DNA from 3 places in the Lacticaseibacillus salsurivasis genome. Region 2 is predicted to be linked to each of the others. Evidence: predicted binding sites of a transcription regulator. Region 2 holds the regulator's gene; each other region holds the start of a gene.

Region 1 (6,792 bases), on a different contig from region 2:
CGAATCACCATGAACTGGCCGCCTTATTCGGGGATGACGAATACACAGATCTGCAGCAAGTGGTCACTGCTGGGCGCAAGTTGCTGAAGCTCGGCGCGCAGCATGTCCTGGTTTCCATGGCTGGCAAAGGCGCGCTGATGATCACCGCCGAGCATGCCTACCATGGCACCGTTGCTCCGGGTCAAGTGATCAACTCGGTGGGCGCCGGCGACTCGATGCTCGCCGGTTTCACCGGTACCTTGATGCAAACCGGCGATGCGCAAGCCGCGTTTAAAGCCGGCATCGCCTGCGGCAGTGCCACTGCCTTTTCCCAAGACTTAGCCACCAAGGCTAAAATCGCTGAAGTTGCCGCCACCATCACAATGGAGGAAATCTAAATGGATATTCGTGACTTACTACTCAAAAATGTCATGATCATGGACCTCAAGGCCACCACCAAGGCGGCGGCCATCACCGAAATGGTCACCAAGTACGCTGATGAAGGCATTATCGATGATGCCAAACTCTATCAAGCCGACATTGAAAAGCGTGAAGCAGAGTCTACCACCGGCATCGGGGATGGTATCGCCATGCCCCATGCCAAAGACAAAGCCGTTCAACGCGCCACGGTGCTGTTTGCCAAAAGTGCCGCCGGCGTCGACTTTAATGCCTTAGATGGCCAGCCGGTGCACCTGTTCTTCATGATTGCCGCTCCCGAAGGTGCCAACAACACCCACCTGCAAGCCTTAGCCGCATTGTCGTCGCTGCTGATCAACCCGAAGCTGGTGGCTGCCCTCAAAGAAGCAACTACCCCAGATGAAGTCTTGCAACTCTTTGCTGATGCCCAAGCGGCCAAGGAAGCCAAAGAAGCTGAAGAGGCAGCCGCCGAAGCTGCTGCGGCCCCAGCCGCGGTTGAAACCACGCCAGCAGAAAAGCCGTTTATCGTCGCGGTCACCGCCTGCCCCACTGGCATTGCCCATACTTACATGGCTGAAGCCGCCCTTAAGGAACAAGCCGAGAAAATGGGCGTCGCCATCAAAGTCGAAACCAACGGCTCTGAGGGCGTGAAGCACCTCCTAACCAAAGCCGACATCGCCAAGGCAGTTGGCGTCATCATCGCTGCCGACAAGAAAGTCGACATGCCGCGCTTTGACGGTAAGCATCTAATCAACCGCCCGGTCATCGACGGCATCAAGAAGCCGGAAGAATTAATCAACGACACCTTGGCGGAAAAAGGCCCGATTTTCCACGCTGAAGGCGGCGCGCAAAGCGACGCGGATGATGACGAAAAGAAGAGTACCTGGAGCAGGATTTATGCCGACCTGATGAACGGTGTTTCCAACATGCTGCCTTTCGTGGTCGGCGGTGGGATCATCATGGCGCTGTCCTTCATCTTTGAAAATGCGTTTGGCGCCCAGTCTGGTTGGTTCACTTTCACCAATAACTTAGGGAACTACGCCTTTTCCTTCTTGGTACCAGTCTTGGCTGCTTACATCGCCGTATCAATCGGTGATCGTCCAGCCTTGATGCCTGGGTTTGTCGGCGGTTACATGGCCACCTTGGCTTCCGCTTCAATTGTCAAAGCACAAAATCCGGCTGGGTTTATCGGCGGCCTGGCCGCAGGGTTTATCGCCGGCTGGATGATTGTCGGCCTCAAGAAACTCTTCGCTAAAGTCCCACGCTCGCTGGATGGCTTGAAGACCATTTTGTTCTACCCAGTCATTGGCTTAGCCTTGATCGGCCTGATCATGTTCTTCATTGTTAATCCGATTTTTGCCTTCTTGAATGGCGCGCTGATTGCCTGGCTTGAAGGGATGGGCACTGGTAACGCCGTCGTCGTCGGCGTGATTTTGGCGGCGATGATGAGCATTGACATGGGCGGTCCCTTCAACAAAGCGGCTTACACCTTTGCCATTGGGATTTACCAGGCTTCTGGCTTCAAAGACGGCCGCTGGATGGCTGCCGTCATGATTGGTGGGATGATTCCGCCGCTGGCCATTGCCTTGGCCGCAACCTTGTTCCCGCAAAAATTCACCAAAACGGAACATAGCTCCGCCATGTCCAACTATGTCTTGGGCCTGACCTTTATCACTGAAGGCGCCATTCCCTTCGCCGCCACCGATCCACTGCACATCATTGGGAGCTCGGTCATTGGCTCCGCGATTGCCGGCGGCTTGACGCAAGTCTTCAAGGTCAACGTACCAGCGCCCCACGGCGGTATCGTGGCCTTAGCGCTAACGGATCAAAAACTAGGCTTCATCGTCTCGCTAATTGTCGGCACCGTTATTGCCGGTCTCATCCTCGGCCTCTGGCGGCCAAAAGCAAAAGAAGCTTAACGTTCCCTTTGTCCCTCACTGCTGCGGCAGTGAGGGATTTTTCTGTACCCTGGCGCGGGTGTTTGTCCTCGGTGCGGCCTGCGCGCCCGCCCCTGCCCAACAAAAAGGGCCCGCTGTCACTGGCAGCGGACCCACTCGTTTAATTAGAGCAACCCCAATACCCCGGCCAGTAACAGACTGGCGGCAATCAACGCTAGGCAGTGAGCTGGCTTTGGTGCAACTCGGTCATAAGCACGGTCCTGATCGACTTGATGCTGTCTGCTTGGATGATTCGGCATCGCCATCATGATCATCACTCTTTTCGTTTTATAATTTAAATCTCATTTTAATATCATCATAATAACATGGTTGCCAGAGAAACGAAAGCAGCAAAAAACGCGACTGCATGCAGTCGCGCTAGATTACAGCGATAGTTTAATGGCCTGCGCCACGGCTTTGGACACGCCGGCCGCTTGCAAATCTTCCATGGAAGCGGCTTTGATGCCATTCATCGTTTTGAACTTGCGCAGCAGCTTGGAACGGGTTTTGGGCCCCACCCCTTGAATGGTTTCCAAGCGCGACGCCAACGAATTCTTGTTGCGCAGCTGGCGGTGGAACGTGATCGCGAAGCGATGCACTTCCTCTTGAATCCGTTCCAGCAAATAAAACCCTTGGGACTTCGGATCCAAATCAATCGGCGCGTCAAAATCGCCATAGAGCAAGCGGGCGGTTTTATGCTTATCATTCTTCACCATCCCCGCCACGGGAATCGCCAAGTTTAACTCGTTTTCCAGCACGTCCTTGACGGCATTCATCTGGATTTCGCCCCCATCCATCAGAATCAAATCCGGCATCGCGGCATGCTCCTTCAACAGCCGACTGTAGCGTCGCCTAATCACTTCATAGGTGTTGGCCACTTCATCCGCGCTGTGTTCGTTTTCTGCTTCGGCCAGCTTGTATTTGCGGTAATTCGTTTTCTCGGGCCGGCCATCGACGAATTGCACCATGGCAGACACTGGGTTGGTACCTTGGATGTGGCTATGGTCGAAGGCCTCAATCACATGCCCCGGCGCTAAGCCGAGAGCGGCAAAAATCTCGTTTTGGGCGCCGACCGTGGTGCGGTTATCCAGCTCCAGCAAACGAAACTTTTCATCCAACTTGATTTTCGCGTTTTTGGCCGCCAATTCCATCAAGGCCCGCTTTTCCCCGCGTTGCGGCGTCCGCACTGGCACTTCAAGCACTTGCTCTAGGACATCGTTATCAAGGCCACTGGGCACGAGAATTTCCTTAGGTTTGACGTTGTTCTTGCGATCATAGAACTGCAAAATAAAGGTTTCAAATTCTTCTTCGGCCGTGGTGGCAATCGGAAATAGCCGCGATTCCCGCTTCATCAGCCGCGCTTGGCGAATGAAGAAAATCTGAATCGAAATCCAGCCTTTGTCCATGTAGAAGTTGAAGACATCACGCTGGGTGCGGTCGGTGGAAATGATTTTTTGCTTTTCTACCGTGACTTCGATGTAGTGCAGCTGATCACGGAGCTCTGCGGCACGTTCAAATTCAAGCTTCTTGGCCGCGTTTTCCATCTTTTGCGTCAGCTCTTGCTTCACCCGGCCGGTGTTACCATCCAAAAAGCTGCGAATCTTGGCAATTTGGGCGGCATACTCTTCCTCTGGTACCGTCCGCCAGCAAGCGCCGAGACACTGGCCCATGTGATAATACAGGCACGGCCGGCCTTGGAAACCATTGCAGCGGCGCAGCGGATAGACTTTTTGCAGGAAGTGAATGGTTTCTTGCGCGGCATAGACATTAGGATATGGGCCAAAATAATAGGCGCCGTCTTTCTTGACGTCACCGGTGAGCTCCAACTTGGGATCACGTTCATTGGTGATTTTGATGTAGGGATAACCGGTACCTTTTTTTAGCTTAATGTTGTAGTACGGCTGCCACTTTTGAATCAAAGTAATTTCAAGCAAAAAAGCTTCCTTATCGCTGGAAGTGACAATGTAGTCGAAGTCAGCAATTTCCGCCACCAGCCGTGCGGTTTTACCATCGTGACTGCTTTTGAAATACGAGCGCACCCGATTTTTTAGATTCTTGGCTTTCCCGACATAAATAATCTTGCCATTGATATTTTTCATTTGGTAACAGCCCGGCTCATCTGGCAGCAAGGCTAGCTTATGTTCAATGTGTTCAGACGCCATTCTATCACCTCATTTATTGTTTACAAAACAAACGTTCGCTTACTATTCTAATATTCACTGCGGCATAACGCAACTCAGACGCCGGCATGGTATCATAGCCTTAGTCGTTGATAGAGGATGAGAATCGTGCAAAAACACCGGAAGCGGCCGAACGCCGCGATTAAAAAACGCCAAACCCGCAGCGCAAAAGCCGCTGAATTGGCCAATCTCAAGCACCAGCTTGACCATAATTTAATTGGCCGAACGCCGCGGCGCCGGCCCAGATAATTGACCACTGCCTAGCACTAGTGGTCTTTTCTTTTGCCTGCGCTTTCCGTATACTGGTTAAGTTTGGCGGAGGTAATTATGAAAGAATTTATGGCACTGAACAACAACTTAAAATTACGGATGCTGACGGTCTTCTTGGCCGTCATGCTGTCGAGCTCAATTGGCCCTAACATGACGATTTACTACGCCAAATATTTTGGCGCCGGTTTGACCGGCGTGCTGCTCATTATCGTATCGGTCATGGGCTTCATTGCCGGCCTGTACGGTGGGCATCTCGCCGATGTGCACGGTCGCAAACCCATCATGGTGCTGGGGACAATTTTGACGTTGGCTGGGTTTGCCTTAGCGGCGGTGATGAATTCTCCGCTGGGGCACTTTCCCATGCCAACCTTTTTCGCCTTTTTGATTGCGCAAGTCGGGGCCAACCTCTCTAGCCCAGCCGAAGAAGCCATGGTCATTGATGTTTCAACGCCGCAAAATCGGCGCTACGTCTATGCCCTCATTTACTGGATCATCAATATTTCCGTGATGATTGGCGCCGCGTTAGGCGGGTGGTTCTTCCGGGATTATCTCTTTGAACTGCTGATTGGCATGGGCGTGGTCACCATCATCAACCTGATCATCATCTGGTTCTTCATGTCCGAAAGTTTCACTCCGGATCATGCTGTCTCTGGTTCGGTGTGGCAGGCGGTGCGCGGCTACTGGCAAGTCATAAGTGACCATCGCTACGACTGGTACCTCATCGGCATGGTACTCAGCGGCATGGTCACCAACCAGCTTGGTTTCTACCTTGCCGTGCATCTCGGCGCCGATTTTCACACGGTACACCTTTTCGGGCTGGAAATCTATGGCCAGCGCATGCTGTCTGGCATCACGCTGATCAACACCGCCATCATTATTCCCTTCATGTCACTCTTCACCCGATTGACCAGCAAATGGTCACTGCGCCGGGCCTACACGATTGGGATGGGCCTGCAGACGCTGGGGTTTGCCCTCACCTGCATGCTTAATACTCTGTGGCCAATTGTGATTTGCGCAGTGACTCTCACCATCGGGGAAATGGTCGTGGTGCCGCCGAGTCAAACCCTGCGCGCAGACTTGATGGATCCGGCCAAAATCGGGACTTACTCTGGCGCCTTTTCCGCGGTTTACCCATTGGCTTCGGTGCTGGCTGGGGCCACGGTCACCTTGTCGACGGCCATTGGCCAGTATGGCATGGCCATCCTGTTCTTACTGCTGGGCGGGTGCTCCATCGCGGCGGTGATCCATGTACTGAATTTACCCAAGGCAGCTTGGAATCAAAAAGATCCTGACTGACAAAATGTGAAGTGCAATAGAAAAGTTAGACAATTTAGATTTTGAATTAAGCAATCATGGTTTGTTCCCGGTACTCAACTGGGGTCAAGCCATTTTTGTTTCTCGAAATTCTGACATTGTTAAACCAATCCACATAACCGTTCACCAGCTTGCGCAGATCTGAGAGCGTGTTGATCTGATACCGATTCAAGCACTCACGTTTTAGGAGGTTGAAGAAGCTTTCGATGGGCGCATTATCGTGACAGTTACCTTTACGAGACATGCTCTGTGTAATGTTCATAGCCTTGAGACGTTGCTGGTAGTCCGCCATTTGATATTGCCACCCTTGATCAGAGTGAAGAGTTGGTGTGATACCTTCTTTAAGGTGATGCTCCAATTCATCAAGTGACGCTTGAATCAAAGCCTTATTGGGAGAAGCACTGACAATAGCCGCGATCACTTCACGGCTAGCTTCATCTGTGATTGAAGAGATATAGCCCCATTCGCCGTTGTACAGCCGTACCTGGGTCACATCAGTATGGAACACTGTGAGTGGTTGTGTGGTCTCAAACTTCTGATTCAAGATGTTAGGCGCAATGAGACCAACGTGACCTTTGTAGGAGTGATATTTGGAAGTATGTTTAGAGTAAATCAGACATTTCAATCCCATATCACTCATTAGACGTCTAATTGTTTCCTCGGCGTAGTGGTAGCCGACTTTGTCTGCTTCATCG
Region 2 (6,792 bases):
ATGGGATTTTTAGGCCAATCAGGACGCCAGCATAACATGCGCAGGCAGACTGAAAACTATTTTTAATGATGCGGCTCAAGCTAAATCGGCAATCGCAAACACTGTAAGCGAACGACGATCCATTATTGCGCCATCCCCGCATGTCAATTTTCATCGCCCTGACTTGACGTTCATGGCTGAAGCGCCTTTAATCAAGGGGTAAGGTATTTTCAGAAAGAAGGGAAAAACATGACGATTATTCCGGTTCGGATTTATAGTCACGAACAGCCTGAAGGGTTTCGCTTATTGGTGGATCGGGTCTGGCCGCGCGGCATCAGCAAGGTCAATGCCCGCCTCGACGACTGGGCCAAGACCATTGCCCCCTCCACTGAATTACGCAAATGGTTTGGGCATGATCCCGAGAAGTTTCCTGAATTCCAGCAACGCTACACCGCTGAGCTCGACGCCAATCCTGATACGCCAGCGTTAATCGCTGTAGTCAAGGCGCAGGCGGCCAAGCAGCCGGTGCTCCTGCTGTTCGGCGCGAAAGATGAAGCGCACAACAATGCGGTGGTCCTCACCGCCTACCTGAAGGAGAAGCTCGCCAATGCCTGACAAAAATGACTTCCGCCCTGGCCAAATCGCTCGGCTCAAAGCGGCCGCAGCGCAAACGCAAGCCGAAAGCGCTGCTTTGCTGAGCAAGCTCATGGCCACCGCACTGTGGCAACAAGCCCAGACGATTGCCACCACTGTCAGCTCCCCGCTGGAAGTGGCCACGGCGCCACTGATGGCCGCCGCACAACAGGCCGGTAAGCAGATTCTGCTGGCGCGGGTGATGCCCAAACGGCAAATGGCCTTTTTACCGGACCCTGGCCCTGCCGGCCGGATCACGAGCAAATTCGGACTGGCGGAGCCGCCTTATGATGCGGCGTTGGTCAACCAAAACCCTGACCTCATGATTGTCCCTGGGATCGGGTTTAGCCTGAAAGACCATTACCGCATTGGCTTTGGCGGCGGCTACTATGATCGGTTTTTGGCCCAGTATGCAGGCCCCACCGTCGCCTTAGTGCCAAGTGTGATGGCCTTCGCAACGCCGCAGTGGCCAGTCGAATCATTTGATATTCCGATTCAGACCTTAATTCAGCTTTAAACCCGCCGGCCGCTACCACAGGGCCGGTTTTACATCAAAGGAGTCTTCTGGTTGACTGCATTTTTATCAAGTTTAGGTGGCGTGAGTGAAATTCTGATTCTGGTGGCGCTCGGCTACGCGCTCACGGCTCGCGGCTGGTTCGATGACCGCTCCAGTCGCATCATTGCGAAAGTCGTGACCCAAGTGGCGCTGCCAGCCTATATGGTCGAAACCATTTGTGGTCGCTTCACCGCCCGCGAACTAGCTCGCCTGCTACCGGACCTGCGTTTTCCCGTGCTGTCGATGGCCATTTTGTTCGGCTTATCGTTTGGGGTGGCCAAGGCCTTGGCCGTGCCGCGCGCACGACGCGGGTTGTTCAAGTCGATGTTTTTCAATTCCAACACGGTGTTCATTGGCCTGCCGGTGAACATGGCCTTGTTCGGGCCGAAAAGTCTGCCTTATGTGCTGGTTTACTACATGGCCAACACCACCATTTTCTGGACCGTAGGGGTGTACCTGATTCAAAAAGACGGCCAGCAAGCCGCCCACTTCGATTGGCGCCAGACCTTAGGCAAAGTTTTCTCACCGCCGCTGCTGGGCTTTATGGTCGGGGTGGTGCTGGTACTGCTTGGGGTGCAACTGCCAAGTTTTCTCACCGCCACCCTTACTTATGTCGGTGACTTGACGATTCCCGGCTCCATGTTTTTCATCGGCATTGCCATGCACCAAGCGGGACTCAAAAACATCCGCATCAACAAGGAACTGCTCGGCGTCTTCAGCGGTCGGTTTATCTTTGCACCCCTGATTATGTATGCCCTAGTCGTGTTCGCACCAGTGCCGCTCCTGATGAAACAAGTCTTCATTCTGCAATCCGCGATGCCGGTCATGACCAACGCCCCAGTGGTCGCGAAGCTCTACGGTGCCGATAGCAGTAATGCAGCCATCACCGTGTCTGCCACCACATTATTTTCGATTGTGGTGATTCCGATTCTGATGACGCTGGTCCAACAACTTTAGTCCACGCAAAAAGGCCGCAAATGCGGCCTTTTTAATTTGGCTTTAAATGAGCGCTGGGCGGTACAAGCTGACGACCACGCCTAAAATCGTGACATCATCGAAGAACATGTCCGTCATCATGTCGTTTTCAGGATGCAGCCGTACGCGGCCAGGCTCCTTATAGAACCGCTTGACGGTGGCCTCGTCTTCCGCCGTCATGGCCACCACAATCTGGCCATTTTCGGCGGTTTCCTGCTTTTTGACAATGATCTGGTCGCCATTCAAAATACCAATCTTGATCATCGAATTCCCTTGCACCCGCAACATGAAAAGTTCGTCGGCAGGATACGGAATGTCATCCGGCACCGGGAAATAGTCATCGACGTTTTGAATGGCGGTAATCGGCACCCCAGCGGCGACGGTCCCGAGAATCGGGATGCCGCTTTCGCCGACCCCAATGTATTCCCGGCCAGCCTTGGTGATTTCCAGCGTCCGCGGCTTAGCCGGGTCCTTGGCAATGTAGCCTTCCGCCAGCAGCTTTTCCAAATAAGCCGCCACGGTACTTGAGGAACTCAAGCCCACGGCCTTGCCAATTTCGCGCACCGTCGGCGGATAACCGCGGCCATCGATTGATTCGTAAATGGTTTGCAGGATCTGTTTCCAACGTTTCTGACTTGCTTGGGATGGCATCGCCGTCCGCCTCCGCTCATTAGTTTCTTTCATCATAACAGTGCGAACGCGTGTTTGCAAGGGAAAAATCGCGTCATATCGGCATTCTGTGCCAACAAAAAAGCCGCTGCCAATTTTGGCAACGGCTTCCGACTTTTACAGCCGGTGCATTAAGCTTAAATGGTGCATTTGGCGGCGGTCGCACGCCGACTTATGCATGAGATACAGACCGCCGACAATCAGATCGACTGCCATCAGACCGATGCCGATTGCAGCAGCATTGGTGAACAGCAAAACGACAGTCAGCACGGTCAGTGCCCGTAAACTCCACTTTAACATCTTCAGTGACATTGTGTTTCCCTCCCCCGCGAGATTTGATACTCCCTATTATACCGAAACCTCGGCTTTTGTAAAGTTATTGTATCTAACAATTTACACTTAAAGCCGGGAAGTGGGGATTTAGCGTTTCTTCGATACAAACAACAGCAGTAATGTAAAGATTCATCAAGGGGAAAGGCGGATAAAATCAGTCCCGCGTCCTATTCGCTTTCACGCCGCTTTTTCGGTATGATAAAACTGATAAGCAAGAGGGAGGAAGCCGGAATGGAAAAGAAAAATTCTTGGTTCTATCACCGGTTCTTAGATAGTAAATTCGCTGTGGTGATTTTCGATTTGGTGCTGACGCTGCTAGCGGTGTGGATCTTCACCAAAGTCGCTTGGCTGCTGCAACCAGCCGTGAACTTTCTTGGCATCATCGCGCCGCCGTTCATTTTGGCTGGGATCTTGTTCTACATGCTCAATCCCATCGTGAATTGGCTGGAAAAGCGCGGGTTGAAACGCATGCTCGCCATTCTGCTGGTCTTCGTCGTGGTGATTGGCCTGATTGTCCTAGCGATTGTGCGGGTGGTACCGCCAATCGAGGCCCAGGTGCGCAGCTTCGTGGCGGCCTGGCCGAGTTATTGGGAAAGCGGCCTCAAGTGGTTCACTGATCTCAATGATAAGCAAAACATCTTCTCGCAATCAGACATCAACCAATTCGCCAATGAGATCAAGTCCTGGCTGTCCAACCGTGGTTCCACTATTCTCTCTGGCACCTTGAATTCATTGAGTAGCATTGTCGGCGCGGTGGGCAATGTCGTCGTCACCATTGCCACGGCCCCGATCGTCCTGTTCTTCATGCTTAAAGAAGGCAACAAGTTTACCCCGATGATTCTCCAGCTCGTGCCAACCCGCCAGCGCCGGGGCATTGGCGATATGCTCCATGAAATGAACCTCAAAGTCGGCTCTTACGTGCAAGGGCAGTTAACCGTCGCCATGGCTGTCGCGATGATTTTTATGCTCGGTTACACGGTGATCGGCCTGCGTTATGGGTTGATTTTCGGGTTGCTGGCCGGGCCGCTCAATTTGATTCCGTACTTCGGCTCTGCGGTGGCCATGATTCCAGCACTGGTGATGGGCGCTATTCAAGGCCCTAAAATGTTCATCGCGGTCATCATCGTATTCTTCGTCGAATGGCTGCTGGAAACCCAGTTAATTTCACCATTTGTCATGGGGAGTAAACTAGAGATGCACCCGATCACCATTGTCGTGGTGCTGCTTACTGCTGGTAACATGTTCGGTTTGCTCGGCGTGATTCTCGGCATCCCCGGCTTCGCAGTGCTTAAGATCATTGTAACGAGGCTGTTCCGCTGGTATCAACAAGTCTCTGGCTTGTACCCGAAAGAATCGCCGCAAACCATCACACAGAAAGTTGGCCCTGAAAAATGAATGGATTCCTAATTTTACTTGACGTCGCCCTGCTCGCCTTGAGCGGCTACTATCTGTTTTGGCAAAGTCGCATCGACTTTCGGGCTTCATACAGCACCTTTCAACTGTTCATGGCAGTGGTGCTGGGCTTTTGGTTTTTAACCACTGGCATTGCCAATATCTGGTACATTGTCTTCATCGCCGCCTTCATCACGCTCACCGTGATGTCCGGCAGCACCGGTCTCACGCCCACGCGCCTGATTAATGTTGGCATTTTTGCCCGCGTCGTGCCCTACACCAAGCTGGTCGGGGTCACCTTGACGCCCCTCACCCTGCCGAACGGCCAAAGCCTCGTGGTCGGGGTTTTCGGGATCTCACCGCGGCGCTACATCCGCTTGACCTTCCGCTCAGATCTGCAGACCCTGTTCAACGTGTTGCGGCCGCGGGTGCCTGAAGCCATCGAAATCAAAATCCAACAAGTCCAATAAAAAATTCCGAGTCGATTGACTCGGAATTTTTTTGGGTTTATTCAATTGGCGTTTCATCTTCTGGTTCATCAATATCCCGGGTCAGCCGATGGGGCTTAGCTTTGACGGGTTTGCGAATGGCGAACAACGCCGCCAGCAGCAACACGATGCCACCGGCAATGGCCATCACTTGCCAATACACCGTGATGCCAATCATGAAGACGTACATCAAGACCACAATCGCTAGGCCCACCAGCAGATCCACCGCAAAGCGGCCGAAGCGAGTGAATGGCCGATCGTCAAGATAAGCCAAGAGGCCAATCAGGACCACCAAGCCAAAGCCGAAGCTGACAGTGCTAACTTGAGCCACCAAGGTTTTGGGATTAGTGGCGTACCAAGCAAACCCCGTGAACAGCGCGCCGAACACCAGTAAGATTCCGTTGATCCACCACGTGGTATGTTTTTTTTCTGTGCTTTCGTGCTTGCCTGGCATCAAGAAGCCTTCTTTCTCGTTTTTTCCATTTTAGCAGAAAACAGTTACCATAGACATAGTGAGTCAAGAATGTGGCCGAGAATGTTTGCCGGCTGCCCGATAGAAAGGTCGATTCGATGTCCAATAATCTTGCTTTTGCTGCCTATGAAGGCCGCCCCTTGGAAGACGCTGAGAGCCTCGTCGCAGTATCGCTACCGATGCCGACACCAGCGCCTACTGATGTGGTCGTCAAAGTGCAGGCGATTTCTCTGAATCCAGTGGACGAAAAAATGCGCGCCAGTCTGCCCAAGCAAAAGACGCCTCGGGTTTTCGGTTACGATGCTACCGGTGAAATTGTGGCTTGTGGCCCTGCCGTTACCGAGTTTACGGTGGGCCAGCGGGTCATGTACGCCGGTACTACCAAGCGCCCCGGCAGCTGGCAGCAGTATCAGGCGGTTGCGGCGGCGTTGATTGCCGCTGTGCCGGCCGGGTTGTCTGATCAAACTGCTGCGGCCCTGCCGCTGGTGGGACTGACCGCTTGGGAGTTATTGTTTGAAAAAATGGGTTTTCACGCCGAGGCCTTCGCCAATCAAGGCCAGCGTCTGCTGATTATCAATGGGGCCGGCGGGGTCGGCTCCATGCTCAGCCAACTGGCACATTGGGCCGGCTTGACGGTCAGTGCTACCGCCAGTCCGCGAAACTTTGAATGGCTAAGGCAGCATGGCGTGGATCAACCGCTAGACTATCATCAGGATTTAGCGGCCACGCTTGCCGCCCAGCCCGCATTTGATGGCGTCGCAATTTTGTACGCCACCGAACCCTACCTGGCCCTCGCCAGTCAGGTCGTCGCCCCCTTCGGCCATGTCGGCGCCTTGGTCACGCCGCAAGGGCCACTGGACGTCACGGCGCTGAAGGGTAAAGCCGCCAGTTTGGACTTTGAATTCATGTTTGCCAAAACGGACTATGATTTCAATACCGCCAGTCAGGGCCACATCCTATCACAGCTGGCAGCCTTGGCCGCGGCTAACCTGCTTGACGCCAGTGCCACCACGACCTTGCAGCCCATTTCGGTCGCCACGTTGAAGCAAGGGCTGACGCAGCTCACCTCGGGCCATCAGGTCGGCAAGATTGTGCTCACCGGGCCGTTTGAAGCTTAGCAAGTAGACGAAAAGGGCCACATCAACGGTGAAGTTGATGTGGCTCTTTTCGTCTATTTGGTAAAGCCCAGTGCCTTCTGCAGCGTGGCCTTTGCCTGATCGGCAGTTAGGCGCTGGGGATCATAGATAATGCTGCCTGGCCCCATGTAGTAATTGAACAGCTTGAGCACGGCGCGC
Region 3 (6,792 bases), on a different contig from region 2:
TAAGGTGTCCACAATGCCTTGCTCATCTGGCATCGTGACTTCTTCGACGGCAGTGGCGCCTTGCTCTTCCCAGTAAGCATAAAGGGTCTTTTCTAAATCAAGGGTGAGGTTGGTTTTCATCATGGGCCTCCCAGAATTGGGTCAAAACTTGAGCTAAACTATCGACGCCATTGGTCACCTGGGCGTGGGTCCAGTGCGGCGGGAACAGCGGGGCATACCGCGGCCCGGCAAAGCGGCTGTCCGCCAGTAGCACCACCCCGACGTCATGCATGCCGCGAATGACGCGGCCGCCGGCTTGAAGCACATTGTTGAAGCCAGGCAGCTGATAGGCATAGGCGAAGCCATCTTTGCCTTGTTGGTCAAAGTAGCGCCGCAACTCATCGGTTTCTGGATTAAGTCCAGGCAAACCGACCGTGACAATGGCCACCCCGATCAGCTTTGCACCGCCAAGATCGATGCCTTCGGAGAAAATTCCGCCGAGCACGGCAAAACCAATCACTGGCGCGTCGTCATCGCGAAACCGGGCCAGAAAGCTACTGCGCGCCTCGCCGTCCATTTGGCTTCCTTGGACAAGGCAATCTAGGTCTGGATTGGCCTGTTGAAAGGCGGCAGCCACCGTGGTGAGATAGCTGTGCGAAGGCAAAAAGACCAGGTAATGGCCAGGTTTGGTACTGACCATCACCGTGAGGCTGGCAATCAGCGCTGGCAGGCTTTGCTCGCGCAGCCGATAAGTGGGGGTGATATTGGTGGTCACCACCACCTTGAGATTGTCCTGCGGGAAGGGTGACGTGAGGCGATAAGCCAGACTGTTTTCCTGGCCCCCGAGGACATCTTGGTAGTAATTCAGCGGTGACAAAGTGGCAGAAAAGAACACTGCCCCGCCGCCTTTTTGGATGCAGGCGTCAATGAAGGCACTGGGGTCTAGACAGAGCTCAGTGAACACCAGCTGGCCGTCGGTGCTGGCAATTTCGGTTTCGTAAGCCGAATTATAGTAATCGGCAATGCGTAGGTAACTGGTGGCGGCAAAAAATACGGGTAGTACCAAATCCACCAGCGCCTGCTCACGGGCTTCCGGCGGCAGCCCCAGCCAGTCGTGGACGGCAGTGGTGAAGGTGGTGAGTTGACCGATAAAATCATCGAGCTGGTCGCGCTGGAAGGTGAGGGGCTGGGAATCCACACTGAGCCAGGCCGCGTCAAAGGCGGTAATCACTTTGGTCAGGGCGCCTTTAATCGCCGGTAAGCCCTGGCCTTTTTTGGCGTCGAGGCTTTGGCGTAGGCTGGTAAAGTCGCTGTCAGTCACGCTGGCGCTGTACATTTCCCGGGCCCGGGCCACGAGATTGTGGGCTTCGTCGACTAAGAAGAAGTTCGTCGGATCGTCTTCGGCAAAGAAGCGCTGCAGGTACACCGCCGGATCGAATAGATAGTTGTAGTCGCAGATAATGACATCACAAAATAAGCTCACATCCAGCGAGAATTCAAAGGGATCAAGCGTGTGCTTGCGGGCGTAACTTTCGATGGTGGCGCGGGTGATGGCATTTTCGTGGCCCAGGATATCTTTTAGCGCCGGCTTGAGCCGATCATAATAGCCGAGCATGTACGGATTAGTAGTCGGGTCGTCTGGCTCTTCGGGAAACGTAATGGTGTCTTTGGCCGTCAGCGTGATGCTTTTGGCCACCAAGCCACCTTGGGCCAGCAGGGCCATCGCATCTTCGGCAACGTGCCGAGTGCTTTGCTTGGCCGTGAGGTAAAACAGGCGCTGAATGAGCCCGGTGCCCATCGCTTTGATGGCTGGGAACAAGGTAGAAATTGTCTTGCCGGTGCCAGTTGGCGCTTCGACGAACAGTCGGGTGTGGTTGGCCACGGTGCGGTACACTGCGGCGGCCAGTTCGCGCTGGCCTTTGCGGTAAGCTGGGAACGGAAAGGCCAGTGGCTCGATGCTGACATCGCGGGCGGCAATAATATCGCTACGCATTTTGAGCCAGTCACCAAAGTCGTTCAGCAGATCTTGAAAATAATCCGCTAAATCTTCGGCAGTGGCGACTTCGGTGAAGCGCGTGATTTGGTCGGTATTGGTTTGATAGTAGATTAAATCCAGCTCGATTTCAGGTAAATCGCGCTTGTCGCACAGAAAATGGCCGTACACCCGCGCCTGCGCCCAGTACCGATCCTTAGTGTTTTGGGTGACATCGGCCCAATCCCGGGCGGAGGTTTTGATTTCCTCGATGATGACGCGGGCGTGGCTGCTGTCGACCCCATCGGCGCGGCCATCAATGGTGTAGGCGTGATCGTTAACGGTCACGGTTTGGGCGAGGTAGACTTCTTTTTCGTAGTCGGCGTCATGGGCCGCCTGCAGCTTGCGGTGAATCTGAGCGCCAAGCAACGCTGTGTTATTCGAATTGGTGGTTACTGGGTCCAAATCACCAGTCCGCACCGTTAATTCGACTAATTCACGCACCCCAATGCGATCGCTCACGTCTTCACCTCCCGCCGCTAGTTTCCTTCCAGTATAAAACAAGTGTTCGGGCTTTGAAAGCCGGTGCTGGCGGGGACAACTTGAAACCGTATAGCGATTTATTATATGATGGCGACAGTAATCGACGAAGAAGGGTGAATATGGAAATCAACGTCAAGGCGTTTCAAACCGCCATTCAAGAAGAAAACTTCGAACAAATCAACCACTCAGTCACGCCCCAGCAGGCGCAAGCTGACCTCACCGGGGCGCTGGCGCCGGTTTTTGCTGATCTAGAAGCGGCCATTAACGCCGGCAAGCTGATTCAAGCGCAGCTGACCATCACCTCTGAGACGCCAACTTATGTGCGACTCGAAACCGGCGTCATCAACCTGCCGTTTGCGGATAGCAAAAAGGTCAGCAATTTTCTGGATCCTGACAGCATGGCGCCCCTCAAGATCTATTTGATTGTGGCCACGCCGGATTTGAACGCCTCGGATTTGCATATCGACTTGGTCGCCGATGCCGAAACCTATTTGGCTCATCCTAAGGCTAACCAGGCAGCGGTGATTGCCGAGGTCAGCGAAGACCTGGTCCGCATCAAAGCCAACCACGACGCCCCGAAACCGGTGGTTAAGGCCGCACCGGCGAACCGCGCCAAAACCACCGCGCGTAAATCCACGACCCGCAAAGTGACCACCCGCAAAACCACGAAGAAGTCGTCCACGCGCAAAGCCGCAACCAAACGGACTCCTGCCGCCAAAAAGGGGGAGTAGTCCGTGTTAAGTCAAGCGATATTGTTGATTGGTGTCGGGCTGATGGCCGGCATTCTTGGCGCGCTGTTGGGGCTGGGCGGAGGCATTATCATTACGCCAGTGTTGACGCTGATGATGGGCCTGCCGATTCAGTATGCCATTGCCGCTAGCATCATCGCGGTGATTGCGACTTCCTCTGGCGCCACCATTGCCTATTTGAAAGATGAAATGCTGAACCTGCGCGTGGCCATGTTCCTAGAAATTGCCACCACGGTCGGCGCGGTGCTCGGTGCCGTATTGACTGGCCTGATTGATGGCCAGTTCCTCTACTTCCTGTTTGGTGCTTTGCTCCTGTTTTCGGTGTACAACATGATCAGGAAAATGCTGATGAAGCCGGAAAACATCAAAGCGCCCACCCCTGACCCTGCCGCTGAAAAACTCAAGTTGAATGGCGCGTACTTCGACAAGGCCCAGGGCAAAGAGGTCAATTATCAAGTCACCAACGTGCCTGGTGGTTTTGCCATGATGTTTGGCGCTGGGCTGGCTTCTGGCCTGCTCGGTATCGGCTCCGGGGCATTCAAGGTATTGGCGATGGATACCATCATGAAAATGCCGCTGAAGCCTTCCACTGCGACCTCCAATTTGATGATGGGGGTTACCGCCGCGGCCAGTGCCACGGTGTACTTCTTCAATGGTAGCCTGCGGCCAGAAATCGCCGCACCGCTGGCAGTGGGGATTTTGGTTGGGGCCACTTTGGGCACGCGGCTGATGCAAATCATGCCAACCAAGGTACTACGGCTGATTTTCATTCCGGTGATTGGCTACATGGGCCTGCAAATGCTACTTAAAGGATTCGGGGTGAGCATCTAATGGACAATGAGGTCAAAAAAGAAACCCAAGATATTGAGCTCATCATCGGCCAGATTTTACGCATTGGGGTCATCATTGCCGCCGCCGTAATCGTGATTGGATTGGCGTTGCTGTTGATTACCGGCCAAAGCGGCTATCCGGCAGGGGTGCATCCCAGCAAGCCGGGAGCGATTTTGCAAGGTGTGATTGCGTTTAAGCCGTACGCCGTGTTGATGCTGGGCTTGTTCCTCTTGATCCTGACGCCGGTGCTTCGGGTCGTGGTTTCGATTTATGCGTTCATCAAAGAAAAAGACCATCTCTACGCCTGGATCACGACGATTGTGCTGGTGATTTTGGTCATTGCGATGGTGATTGGATACTTAGGTTAAACTGACGCTGGCTCTAGTTGATGGAGCTGGCGTTTTTTGTTTGTTTTGGGGAGGGCCGCAACGGCAAGCGGGATGGCGCCGGGTCGTGTTGGTCCGGCTGCGGGGGACGGCTGGAGCCATAGGGCGGTCTCCAGCCTCAACTTTGAGCCGACCATCGCGCTGGCGCGCTCCGTGTCGTCTCAAAGTTGCCCCCAGTTAGCCCAGGAGCTGCCTGCTATGCAGTCACCTCGTGGGCCAACTGTTTCGCGGCTGGACCACCCCGCCCCTCTGCCGTCCCGCCTGCCGCCGCTGGAGAACAGTAATGGCTTCAAATTAAAACTCCACAATCTTGCGCTTGGGTGAACAATTTTTGCAGTGCTCGGTGTTGCACTGTTATTCGGTTTGAACGTGGAGAGTTAGATCCAAGCCATCAACGTATTCGCTACCGTTATCGAGCGGGTGGTGGTGATGGGCGGAGCTTGTGGTACGCGGCTAGCAGTGAGCCGATGAGGACTGGTCAGACTGCGCTTTTTAGGCTGACCAGTCCTCATCGCGGCAATTCTAGAGACTCAAGAGAGCGAAGCGAGTTGAGGCTCTATAATTAGGTGCGAGACCGTGTTTTGGCTCGAACCGGCCGCACAGCAGGCCGCACGCCCCAAGCGGAGCCCGGCGCCGCCACCCGTGGCCGATTGACGCCGCCGCGAACTCGTGTATCATAAATAATAATCAACTATCAGAGCATAAAATGAAATTCGTTCACATAAGGAGTCACTATGAGTAATTTTAGCTATCAAGTATTTCGGGCGGTGGTCGAGAAAGGAACCTTCATTCAAGCCGCGGCGAGCCTGAATGTCACGCCCAGCGCCGTCAGCCACAGTGTGAGTCAGCTGGAAACAGACCTGGGTTTTCCCTTGTTTATCCGCAACCGTACAGGCGTGGCGTTGACGCCAGACGGGGCGAAGGTGCTGCCGACGGTGCAGGCGATTTTGAATCTGGAAGATCAACTGGCGCAAATCGCCGATAACATCAACGGTCTGAATACTGGGCGGGTGCGGCTGGGGGCCTTTTCCTCAGTCTCAACCAACTGGCTACCGGGCATTATTCAAGCCTTCAAACGAGAAACTCCAGCAGTGGCGGTCTCGGTCATGCAAGGTGGGTTCAACGAAATTGGGGAGCAAGTGCGCACCGGGGCTGTGGATATTGGTTTTTCCTTGCTGCCGGTAGCGGAGGCGAATGTGGTACCGCTGCTCAAGGATCCGATTTACTGCATCACGCCGCGCGATTTTGTCCCGCAAAACGGGAAGACCATGACGGATGCCGATATGGCCAAACGCTCCTTTATCCTGCAGCAAGGCGACTATGACCGCGATACCAAGGCGGCGCTGGATCGTTACCAAGTGTCCACCAATTCGTTGGTGTATTCCGTCGATGACCAATCTATTTTGTCGATGGTGGAAGCGGGTCTGGGTTGGGGCGTGCTGCCAAAACTGGCGTTGCAAAAACTGACTGGCGATGTGAATATCTATCCGTTCTCTGAACCGTTCGCGCGTACGCTGTGTTTGGTGACGAATCCCACCACGCAAAAATCACCGTCAGTGGCGCATATGTTGACGGTGATTCAAACGTTTATTCAAACCAATTACCCCGATAATTTACTGCCGATCCGGTAGTTGATCCATGGTGTGATTAAGCGCGGCATCGACTTCGTTATTGTGCTGATTGGTGGCGTGGCCTTTGACTTTATGGAACACCGGCGCCTGTGGGAAGCGGCCGATTTGGGCCAGCAGCGCTTGCCACAGGTCGGCGTTGATGACCGGCTTGCCTTTTTTGCGCCAGCCGTTTTTCTGCCAGTTGACCCACCATTTTTCCGTCATGGTGTTGATGACATAAGCTGAGTCAGAGTAGATGTCAACTTGATAGCTGGTGTCGTTGATGGCAGTCAGGCCCTCAATAACGGCAGTGATTTCCATGAAATTGTTGGTGCGGCCATAATCGCCGCCGGACAGCATTTTCTTGTGCTCGCCAAAAATGAGCAGCGCTGCCCAAGCACTTTTGTCGGTGGGCTTGACCTTGCCGCCGGCGACGTTGCCGGTGTTGCGGTTGCCGCCGTCGGTATAGAGTTGAATGTTCATGTGCTGACCTCCTGCACTCTATTATACGCGAGCAGGACGTCACTTGGGTAAATCTCCAAATTCTGATAAACTAGATGCAATTCATTTTGACTGGAAAGGATGGCCCACGCATGCAACGAAAAATGATCGCCTTGGATTTGGACGGCACCACCTTGAATACAGAAGGGACGCTGACGGCGGCCACGGTGGCGACGCTCAAGCAAGCTGAAGCGGCAGGGCATCTGGTGGTGATTGCCACG

Evidence for each region. Region 2 encodes LexA, which represses DNA repair genes until DNA is damaged. Its sites were predicted from a motif close to CNAACANNTGTTNG; they were not measured.
Region 1: the regulator LexA is predicted to act here: its motif matches at 4,520-4,533, upstream of uvrC (excinuclease ABC subunit UvrC).
Region 3: the regulator LexA is predicted to act here: its motif matches at 2,509-2,522, upstream of AAA927_RS05480 (ATP-dependent DNA helicase).

What each region holds. Positions count from the first base shown of each region.
Region 1 covers NZ_BTTP01000003.1:205,044-211,835, forward strand. The annotation lists gene pfkB (1-phosphofructokinase) at 1-377, shown strand, start outside; gene AAA927_RS04470 (PTS fructose transporter subunit IIABC) at 378-2,315, shown strand; gene AAA927_RS04475 (hypothetical protein) at 2,459-2,602, opposite strand; gene uvrC (excinuclease ABC subunit UvrC) at 2,717-4,495, opposite strand; gene AAA927_RS04485 (MDR family MFS transporter) at 4,841-6,079, shown strand; partial or broken gene AAA927_RS04490 (IS3 family transposase) at 6,126-6,792, opposite strand, start outside.
Region 2 covers NZ_BTTP01000014.1:14,189-20,980, forward strand. The annotation lists gene AAA927_RS09540 (DUF488 domain-containing protein) at 229-594, shown strand; gene AAA927_RS09545 (5-formyltetrahydrofolate cyclo-ligase) at 587-1,129, shown strand; gene AAA927_RS09550 (AEC family transporter) at 1,181-2,125, shown strand; gene lexA (transcriptional repressor LexA) at 2,168-2,794, opposite strand; gene AAA927_RS09560 (hypothetical protein) at 2,930-3,124, opposite strand; gene AAA927_RS09565 (AI-2E family transporter) at 3,377-4,540, shown strand; gene AAA927_RS09570 (hypothetical protein) at 4,537-5,007, shown strand; gene AAA927_RS09575 (hypothetical protein) at 5,045-5,479, opposite strand; gene AAA927_RS09580 (alcohol dehydrogenase catalytic domain-containing protein) at 5,596-6,615, shown strand; gene AAA927_RS09585 (hypothetical protein) at 6,669-6,792, opposite strand, start outside.
Region 3 covers NZ_BTTP01000005.1:15,660-22,451, forward strand. The annotation lists gene AAA927_RS05475 (hypothetical protein) at 1-120, opposite strand, end outside; gene AAA927_RS05480 (ATP-dependent DNA helicase) at 98-2,473, opposite strand; gene AAA927_RS05485 (hypothetical protein) at 2,614-3,225, shown strand; gene AAA927_RS05490 (sulfite exporter TauE/SafE family protein) at 3,229-4,074, shown strand; gene AAA927_RS05495 (DUF1634 domain-containing protein) at 4,074-4,442, shown strand; gene AAA927_RS05500 (LysR family transcriptional regulator) at 5,195-6,091, shown strand; gene AAA927_RS05505 (ribonuclease H family protein) at 6,074-6,553, opposite strand; gene AAA927_RS05510 (Cof-type HAD-IIB family hydrolase) at 6,664-6,792, shown strand, end outside.